Regions from separate parts of the Pseudomonas marincola genome, predicted to be linked through region 3. Evidence: predicted binding sites of a transcription regulator. Region 3 holds the regulator's gene; each other region holds the start of a gene.

Evidence for each region. Region 3 encodes sigma-54, which starts transcription at its own class of promoters, with help from an activator protein. Its sites were predicted from a motif close to ANTGGCATNNANNTTGCTNT; they were not measured.
Region 1: the regulator sigma-54 is predicted to act here: its motif matches at 1,936-1,955, upstream of PMYSY11_RS12825 (circularly permuted type 2 ATP-grasp protein).
Region 2: the regulator sigma-54 is predicted to act here: its motif matches at 2,009-2,028, upstream of PMYSY11_RS12250 (CmpA/NrtA family ABC transporter substrate-binding protein).

What each region holds. Positions count from the first base shown of each region.
Region 1 covers NZ_LR215729.2:2,761,300-2,764,578, forward strand. Annotated here, with positions in the region: gene PMYSY11_RS12820 (alpha-E domain-containing protein) at 1-349, opposite strand, end outside; gene PMYSY11_RS12825 (circularly permuted type 2 ATP-grasp protein) at 493-1,902, opposite strand; gene PMYSY11_RS12830 (type 1 glutamine amidotransferase) at 2,316-3,023, opposite strand; gene PMYSY11_RS12835 (ribonuclease E inhibitor RraB) at 3,132-3,279, opposite strand, start outside.
Region 2 covers NZ_LR215729.2:2,647,309-2,650,587, reverse strand. Annotated here, with positions in the region: gene PMYSY11_RS12255 (ANTAR domain-containing response regulator) at 92-670, opposite strand; gene PMYSY11_RS12250 (CmpA/NrtA family ABC transporter substrate-binding protein) at 689-1,894, opposite strand; gene acnB (bifunctional aconitate hydratase 2/2-methylisocitrate dehydratase) at 2,117-3,279, opposite strand, start outside.
Region 3 covers NZ_LR215729.2:3,900,164-3,903,442, forward strand. Annotated here, with positions in the region: gene lptC (LPS export ABC transporter periplasmic protein LptC) at 1-38, shown strand, start outside; gene lptA (lipopolysaccharide transport periplasmic protein LptA) at 25-570, shown strand; gene lptB (LPS export ABC transporter ATP-binding protein) at 573-1,298, shown strand; gene PMYSY11_RS18030 (RNA polymerase factor sigma-54) at 1,426-2,934, shown strand; gene hpf (ribosome hibernation-promoting factor, HPF/YfiA family) at 3,208-3,279, shown strand, end outside.

The DNA of each region.
Region 1 (3,279 bases), 1.1 Mb from region 3:
GCCAGGTTGAGTTGATGTTCTCCCACATGTCCGCCGTGATGCGCCCACGCACTGCATGCGCGTTGGTACGGGCCGCTTGCAGGCAACAATAGATACTCGCCGGGTTCTGCGGATCGAGAGCGAAAAAGGTCAGCATGCGTTCGGCATGCATCTGCCCGTACTTTTCCAGGTACTCGTCCAGCGTGCCCGTAATCAGCAACGGCATGGCCAATTCATCGAGGCCATGTTTGCTGCCGTCTTGTGGCATCAGCGACAGTGAATAACTGACATCGAGCATCCGTGCGAGGTTTTCAGCACGTTCCAGATAACGCGACATCCAGTACAAATCCGAGGCAGTTCGACTCAACATAATCAGCCCATGCTCACAGTAATGTGCCAACGCGGAGGCCTGCAGCCAAAACGGTGCAGAACGTGGTGTGATCAATGCTTGGCATAAACCCTCCTTGTTGTCTTGTTGATAGCCCGCAATGCAGTCTGCGCATTGCCCTTGTTCTAGTCCTCGACGACCCAGGTATCCTTGGTGCCACCGCCTTGCGATGAGTTGACGACCAAAGAGCCTTCACGCAGCGCCACACGCGTCAAACCGCCCGGCACCAGCCGGGTTTCGCGGCCAGACAACACAAATGGGCGCAAGTCGATATGCCGCGGTGCAATGCCCTGCTCAACAAAGGTTGGACAGGTCGAAAGGCACAAGGTTGGCTGAGCGATGTAAGCATGTGGTTTGGCGATCAGGCGGGCGCGAAACGCCTCGATCTCTGCCTTACTGGCTGCGGGGCCCACCAACATGCCATAGCCACCCGAGCCTTGAGTTTCCTTGACTACCAGCTCACTCAGATTAGCCAGCACATGTGACAGATCTGCCGGTTTACGGCACTGCCAGGTCGGTACGTTCTTGAGAATCGGCTCTTCACTGAGATAGAAACGAATCATTTCATCGACGTAGGGATAGATCGACTTATCGTCCGCCACCCCGGTACCAATGGCGTTGGCCAGCACCACATTGCCCGAGCGATAGGTCGATAGCAGCCCGGGTACGCCGAGCATTGAATCCGGGTTGAAGGCCAGCGGATCGAGGAAGGCATCATCGAGGCGGCGGTAAATCACATCGACCTGCTTGGGACCCGCAGTGGTGCGCATGAACAGTTTGTCGTCACGCACATACAGGTCCGCGCCTTCGACCAACTCGACACCCATCTCACGCGCCAGAAACGCATGCTCGAAATAGGCACTGTTGAAGCGCCCCGGCGTGAGCACCACCACGGTCGGATTGTCGAGCGGTGATGAGGCGCGCAGCGTGTCGAGCAACAGGCTCGGGTAATGATCAATCGGTGCTACCCGCTGCGCCGCGAATAGTTCGGGAAACAAGCGCATCATCATTTTGCGGTCTTCGAGCATGTAGCTCACGCCGCTGGGCGTGCGCAGGTTGTCTTCGAGGACGTAATAACTGCCGTCGCCATCGCGCACCAGATCGACACCGGCAATGTGCGCATAGGTGTTGCGATGCAGATCGAGCCCCTGCATGGCCAACTGGTAACAGTCGTTCGCCAGCACCTGCTCGGCTGGAATCACACCGGCCTTGATGATTCTCTGATCGTGATAGAGATCGGTGAGGAACATGTTCAATGCCTGAACACGCTGGATACAGCCCCGTTCGACCACGGCCCATTCACTGGCTGGGATACTGCGCGGGATGATGTCGAATGGGATCAGCCGCTCGGTGCCCTGATCATCGCCGTAAAGCGTGAAGGTAATCCCAGCACGGTGGAATAACAGGTCGGCTTCACGGCGGCGCTGCGCCAGCAGATCTTGCGGGGTTTCGGCTAACCAGCGGGTGAAGTCACGATAATGTGAACGGCACTCACCATTGGCCATATACATTTCGTCATAAAAGCTGCGGGCCATGCTCTGCTCCTTGTCACCCGATTGATGTGGAGCATTGCAAGGCCTGAGCCAGTCTGATTAATTGTTATTAATCAATTAGTTATAGCCCACGAAAAACAGAGCCGCACCAAAACAGCCCACGTGAACTGCGCCCAGCAAAGCCAATGCTCCAAACCAAAGCACATTTTGCGCAGAAGGTTTGCATCAAGGTGTTACTTGTACGCGCCAGCCACTTTTGCAGCAACAAACCACTCGTTAGGTTCATGCAAGTTTCATAATTGGCGCCAACACCCGTCAGGAGCATAGCTGGGTGTTGCATCACAACTGACCGGCCTGATGTTTGCGAGCATTGCCCTCAGCGTTGTTGCCGACCGTTTTGATTCGGCAAATGGGCAGGCCCGGGCACGCACAAATCCGAGCCGTTGCCGTACAGATCAAGCCGCCATCATGGCCAGCCAATGCCGGTAAAAACCTTCGGCAGTGCGATTGAGATCACGCACGCGCTGTTGAAGATTGCTCAGCATCGTGTCCAGCGATTGCTGGCTCGGCTCGGATGGATCAAGCAAGTGCGACCAGTCACCCAGCCATTGGCGGACAAGCTCCTCGGTCATTTCGGGGTGACCTTGCAGCGCCAGAATCTTATCGCCCCAGGCAAATGCCTGATTCTCACACCACGGGTTTCGCAGCAGAGGCTGCGCGCCGTCGGGGAGCATGAAGGTGTCGCCATGCCATTGGAAAATATCAAACTGCTCTGGCAGATGACTCAACCACGGGCTCTGCGCCGCCGCGGGCGTACGCTCAAGGGTTTGCCAGCCGCTCTCGGTGTAGGGCATTTTGTGGATCTGCGCACCGAGCGCCTTGGCCAGCAACTGGCCGCCAAGACAATGGCCGATCATGGGAATGTCGCGCCGGATAAAGTGCTGCAACGCAGCGACTTCGGTTTGCAGCCACGGCAAGGGATCATTAACGCTCATGGGCCCGCCCATGATGGCGACCGCCTTGGGCCGGTCGAGGTCAAGGCCGTCGAGCTCACCCAGATCAACACGCAGCACGCTGAAATCCAGCTGCGCCTCATCCAGCACCCGGGCAAGGTGGCCAGGGTGGCAATAATCAATGTGGGTCAGAATTACTATATCGGTCATAACAGCCTCCTGCGCCAAGTTTGCGGCATGCAGGCGGTGCGGTCGAGCCTTGGGTGATACACCGGCTAGCCTGTAACCAGCCGGTGTGGTGACGCGGATGTCACTGAATCAAGGGTTTAGACGCTTGAGCTCCTGCGTCACACCCCAGCCTTCAAGTTTACCTCCCTGCGGAATTACCAGCGCTTCAAGGTCTTGTTCAAAGTCACCAATACCGTGGTATGTCGCAAACATCACCTTGCTTACTTGCAGGTGCCAG
Region 2 (3,279 bases), 1.3 Mb from region 3:
GGTTGCCCGAACGCTGACAGCGCCGCGTGACTGTGTATTGCAACGCAGCAGTCACTATTTTGCCGGTACAGTTTATGGTCGATAACAGCCGCTAACTGCCGAGCAGGTCGTTCATCGCGATGATCTGCTCAGCCACTTGAATCAGTTTTTGCTGACGGCTCATGGCCTGGCGGCGCATCAGGGTATAGGCCGCTTCTTCATCGCAACTCTTCATCTTCATGAGCAGGCCTTTGGCCAGTTCGATTCGCTTGCGTTCGGCCAGTTGAGCGTCGCGGGCGTGCAGCTGCGCACGTAGCGCCTGATCACTCTCGAAGCGCGCCATTGCCACATCAAGAATCGGTTGCAGACGCTGGGCATGAATGCCTTCGACAATATAAGCACTCACGCCAGACTGAATCGCCTGACGCATAACCGCCGGGTTGTGTTCATCGGTGAACATCACAATTGGACGTGGCTGGTCGCGGCTGACCAAGACCACTTGCTCCATCACATCCCGCCCCGGTGAGTCGCTGTCAATTAGCACCACGTCAGGTCTTACCGCTTCGACGCGGGCGGGCAGGTCGATGGTCAGCCCGGACTCTTCGATTACCTCAAAACCGGCTTCGATCAGCGCGGCTTTGAGGCGTCCGACTTTTTTCGGGGTGTCGTCTATCAGTAGAACGCGCATCATGTTTCGGTCTCCTGCCTGTTAGTTGGCAATGCCTGAGCGAGTGCTCAAGGCGTGCAGATCGAAACTTTTGGCGTAGCGCTCGGGATCGAGGCCGTCCCAGCACTTGCCGTCCATCAGGGTGCTGCTGCGCATAGGCGCTGGAATCTTGATGTCCAGCGCCGTGGCGGCCTGACGATACAGTTCCAGCTGATGTATCTGCTGCGCAACTGCCAGGTAGTCGGGGGCTTCACGCAACAAACCCCAGCGGCGGAACTGGCTCATGAACCACATGCCATCTGATAAGTACGGCATGTTGACCGCGCCGCCCGCGTGAAAATGCAGCGGATGCGGGTCAGCCCAAGCGTTGCCGAGGCCGTCTTGATAATGCCCGAGAAAGCGCGGCTCGACACTCGACAGCGGCGCATTGAGGTATTCGCTGCTGCTGATCAGCTTGGCAGTGCTGCGTTTGTTTTCCGGGTTTTCATCAATGAAACGACTGGCTTCGAGCACGCTCATGGTCAGTGCGCGTGCCGTATTGGGGTACAGCTCGACGAATTCGCGGGTAACCCCCAACACTTTTTCCGGGTGATCGGCCCAGATGCTTTGGCTGGTAGCCACGGTAAAACCCTGATTCTGATCGACCGCCAGTGCGCCCCATGGCCCGCCAGCGCAAAAACCATCAATGCGCTGCGCTTGCAGATGCTCGACCATTTGCGCTGGCGGCACTACTACGGTGCGTACATCTTCAAGTGGATGGATGCCATTGCTGGCCAGCCAGTAGTAGAGCCACATGGCGTGTGTGCCAGTTGGGAAGGTCTGGGCGAAAGTCAGTTTTGCACCGTCATGATGCACGTGCTGGTGCAGTGCCTCGCCATTGGTCACGCCGGCCTGCATCAGTTGCGCCGACAGGTTGATGGCCTGACCGTTCTGATTGAGGCCCATGAGAATGGCCATGTCTGTGGCAGGGCCGCCAATACCCAGATGCGTGCCATAGATTTGCCCGTACAGCACTTGAGCTGCATCGAGTTCGGAACTGAGCAACTTGTCGCGCAGCGTGGCCCAGGACGCCTGACGCTGCAGGTTCAAGGTCAACCCGTAGGGCTGGGCAAAGCCTTGTGTTGCCGCCACTATCAGCGATGCTGAATCTGTGAGGGCCATAAACCCCAGGTTGAGTACGCTTTTTTCGGGTGCGTCTGAGCCGTTAACCCAATCAAGTACATCACTGCGACGAGTGCTATCGCTCATTGCCCGTTCCTTTCGCAACACAAAAAAGCGTCGTATCCGTGACTGCTTAAAGCAGAACAGAAACGACGCCATTGTCAGACCATGCGCTCCACCTTTGCAGCGCATGCCTCGATATAAGCAAGCCATGTGCCACTGAGCGGTTACGCCTGTGTTCGGGCTTGTTTCAGGCATAAAAAAACCCCGCACGAGGCGGGGCTTTTTCAGACGCTAAGCGCGTGCAGCTTAAGCTTGAACAACCGGGATATTGGCGTTCGCAGCGGCTTCACGGAACTCGGCAATCTGGTCGAAGCTCAGGTAGCGGTAAACGTCGGCAGCCATGCTGTCGATGTCTTTCGCGTAGCCCATGTACTCTTCAACCGTCGGCAGTTTGCCGGTGATTGCAGCAACCGCTGCCAGTTCGGCAGAGGCCAGGTACACGTTGGCGCCATCGCCCAGACGGTTCGGGAAGTTACGGGTAGAAGTCGACACCACAGTGGAGTTGGCTTCAACACGTGCCTGGTTACCCATGCACAGCGAGCAACCCGGCATTTCCATGCGCGCACCGGCTTTGCCGAAGATGCCGTAGTAGCCTTCTTCAGTCAGTTGGTGAGCGTCCATCTTGGTCGGCGGCGACAGCCACAGACGAGTCGGGATACCGCCAGTGACTTTTTGCAGCAGCTTACCGGCAGCGCGGAAGTGACCGATGTTGGTCATGCACGAACCGATGAACACTTCGTCGATCTTCTCGCCCTGAACGCTCGACAGCAGACGTGCATCGTCCGGGTCGTTAGGTGCGCACAGCACTGGCTCTTTCAAGTCAGCCAGGTCGATTTCGATCACTTCAGCGTATTCGGCGTCGGCATCAGCACTCATCAGCTTCGGTTCAGCCAACCAGGCTTCCATCGCTTGAGCGCGACGTTCCATGGTGCGCGCATCGCCGTAGCCTTCGCTGATCATCCAGCGCAGCAGGGTGATGTTCGACTGCAGGTATTCGCCAATGGCTTTTTCCGGAATTTTGATCGTGCAACCGGCTGCAGAGCGCTCTGCAGAGGCGTCAGACAGTTCGAACGCTTGTTCAACGGTCAGCTCGTCAAGACCTTCGATCTCGAGAATGCGGCCGGAGAAGGCGTTGATCTTGCCTTTCTTCTCAACAGTCAGCAGGCCTTTCTGGATGGCGTAGTAAGGGATTGCATGGACCAGGTCACGCAGAGTGATACCAGGCTGCATTTTACCCTTGAAGCGAACCAGAATGGATTCCGGCATATCCAGTGGCATAACGCCAGTGGCTGCTGCGAACGCAACCAGACCCGAACCTGCTGGGAACGAGATACCCATTGGGAAACGGGTGTGCGAGTCACCACCAGTACCAACGGTATCCGGCAGCAGCATGCGGTTCAGCCAGCTGT
Region 3 (3,279 bases):
TTCTGTCCAAAGTAAGAGGCCAGCATGAGGTTCGTTAAAACCCTTCCCCTTCTGCTCAGCTTGGGCGCCACATTCGGCAGCTTCAATGCCTGGGCGCTGCCTTCTGACAAAGATCAGCCCATTCGCGTGCAAGCAGACAGCGCCGAACTGGATGATAAACAGGGCGTAGCCGTGTACCGCGGCGATGTGATCATCACTCAGGGCACCATGAAGATCACCGGCAATACCGTGACGATCACGCAAACTGCTCAAGGTGATATCGACGTGTTCACCTCTGTCGGCACACCGGCTTATTACGAGCAGAAGCCCGCAGAAGACAAAGAACTGGTTAAAGCCTATGGCCTTACCATCCAGTACTTTGCCAGCAAGAATCGCATTGTCCTGATCGATCAGGCCAAGGTCATTCAAGAAGGTAATACCTTCGAAGGCGAGAAAATCGTCTACGACACGCAGCGTCAGATCGTTAATGCCGGTCGCGCCACGGGCAACCAGATCACCACACCGCGCCCGCGCATCGACATGGTTATCCAGCCGAAAAGCAAACCAGCTGAACCACAGGCGGCCGAATAACGATGGCGATTCTGAAAGCCCAGCATTTGGCCAAAAGCTATAAAAGCCGCCAGGTCGTGCGTGACGTCAGCCTGAACATCGAAAGCGGACAGATTGTTGGCCTGCTCGGGCCTAACGGCGCCGGTAAAACCACCTGCTTCTACATGATTGTAGGTTTGGTGCAGGCTGATCAGGGTCGCGTCTTGATCGACGACCTGGATGTCAGCCACCTGCCGATGCATGGCCGCGCGCGCGCCGGCATTGGTTACCTGCCGCAGGAAGCGTCGATCTTTCGCAAGCTCAGCGTCTCGGACAACATCATGGCGATTCTCGAGACCCGTAAGGAGCTCGACCGTGCTGCGCGTCACGCGGAGATGGAAAGCCTTCTCGAAGAATTTCATATTCACCACATCCGCGATAATCTCGGCATGAGCTTGTCGGGTGGTGAACGTCGTCGGGTTGAAATTGCCCGCGCACTGGCCACGGCGCCTAAATTCATACTGCTCGACGAACCATTTGCCGGGGTGGACCCGATTTCGGTCGGGGACATCAAACAGATTATTCACCACCTGAAAGCCAAAGGTATTGGCGTTCTGATCACCGACCACAACGTTCGCGAAACGCTGGATATTTGCGAAACTGCGTACATTGTCAGTGACGGCCAACTGATTGCCGAAGGTGACTCCGAAGCCATTCTGGCCAACGAGATTGTAAAAGAAGTCTATTTGGGACATGAGTTCAGGCTCTAGCCGAATCATGCCCAAACTCAAAAGCAGTGCTAGGCAAAGGCCACGGGGAAAGGCATATACTCTGCCTCCTTGTGGCTCAAATGCCCTGTAGTGGATTGCGCATAGACGCCGGTTAATAAGGTCTGCAATGAAACCATCGCTAGTCCTGAAGATGGGCCAGCAGCTGACGATGACGCCTCAGCTGCAACAAGCCATCCGCCTACTTCAACTCTCAACCCTGGATCTGCAACAAGAGATTCAGGAGGCGTTGGAGTCCAATCCGATGCTCGAGCGCCAAGAAGATGGCGACGACTTCGATAATTCCGACCCTATGGCTGACGGAGCGGAAACGGCTGCCTCACCGAATCAGGAAGAGGCCAATTTCCAGGAACCGACTTATCAGGAACCGTCGCAAACCGTAGACAACCTGGAAGATGGCGAGTGGAATGAGCGCATTCCCAATGAGCTGCCGGTTGATACCGCCTGGGAAGACGTTTATCAGACAAGCGCCAGCAGCCTGCCTAGCAACGACGATGACGAGTGGGACTTCACCACGCGCACCTCGACAGGCGAAAGCCTGCAAAGCCATTTGTTGTGGCAACTCAACCTGTCGCCAATGTCGGACAAAGACCGGCTTATCGCGGCGACCCTGATCGACTGCATCAATCAGCAGGGTTATCTCGAAGAAACCCTCGACGAAGTGGTCAGCGCATTCGACCCGGAACTCGACATCGAGCTTGATGAAGTCGAAGCCGTTCTGCACCGCATTCAGCAGTTCGAGCCCGCCGGCATTGCCGCACGCACCCTCAGCGAGTGCCTGTTGCTGCAGCTGCGCCAACTGCCCGCAAAAACACCTTGGCTGGCTGAAGCCCAGCGTCTGGCAAATGATTATCTCGACCTGCTGGGCAGCCGCGACTACAGCCAACTGATGCGCCGCATGAAGCTCAAGGAAGACGAACTGCGTCAGGTCATTGAGCTGATTCAGAGCCTCAACCCGCGCCCCGGCTCGCAAATCGAGTCTGGCGAGCCGGAGTATGTAGTCCCCGACGTCATTGTGCGCAAACACAATGACCGCTGGCTGGTAGAACTCAACCAGGAAGCCATGCCGCGCTTACGGGTCAACCCGCAGTACGCTGGTTTCGTGCGCCGCGCAGACTCCAGCGCCGACAACACCTTCATGCGTAATCAGTTGCAGGAGGCGCGCTGGTTCATCAAGAGCTTGCAGAGTCGCAATGAAACCCTGATGAAGGTTGCCACGCAGATTGTCGAGCACCAGCGCGGCTTCCTCGACTACGGTGACGAGGCCATGAAACCGCTGGTTCTGCACGATATTGCCGAGGCAGTCGGTATGCACGAATCGACGATTTCACGCGTCACCACGCAAAAATTCATGCACACACCACGCGGCATTTACGAGTTGAAATATTTCTTCTCAAGCCACGTAAGCACCTCTGAAGGCGGTGAATGCTCGTCGACAGCGATTCGCGCAATCATTAAAAAACTGGTTGCTGCGGAAAATGCAAAAAAGCCATTGAGCGACAGCAAGATCGCTGGTTTACTGGAGGCACAAGGTATTCAAGTCGCTCGCCGCACCGTTGCCAAATACCGTGAGTCACTCGGCATAGCACCGTCCAGCGAGCGCAAACGATTAATGTGAGGGAGTCGCCAAAGCAAACCCTGTGCTTTCCTGCAAAACAGCCATACTGATATCAGGGCTGAGCAAAGCGCACGGCAGAAGCCGAAGCGACCCGGCAGACAATCTGCTTACTCTGGGTGATATGCAGGTCCGACATGTTTGAGGCAACACAACCCGCGTCAAACAGCGTTACACAGCACCGCAGAACCGCTACAGGGTAAGTGAGCAAGCTTCAGTGTTCCGGCGGCAGGCAAATTGCCTGTCACTACTACACGGCAACAAGGAGAAAGCGGTATGCAAGTCAACATCAGTGGACACCAGCTGGATGTGACCGACGCCCTGCGTGACTATATCGAGGAGAAACTC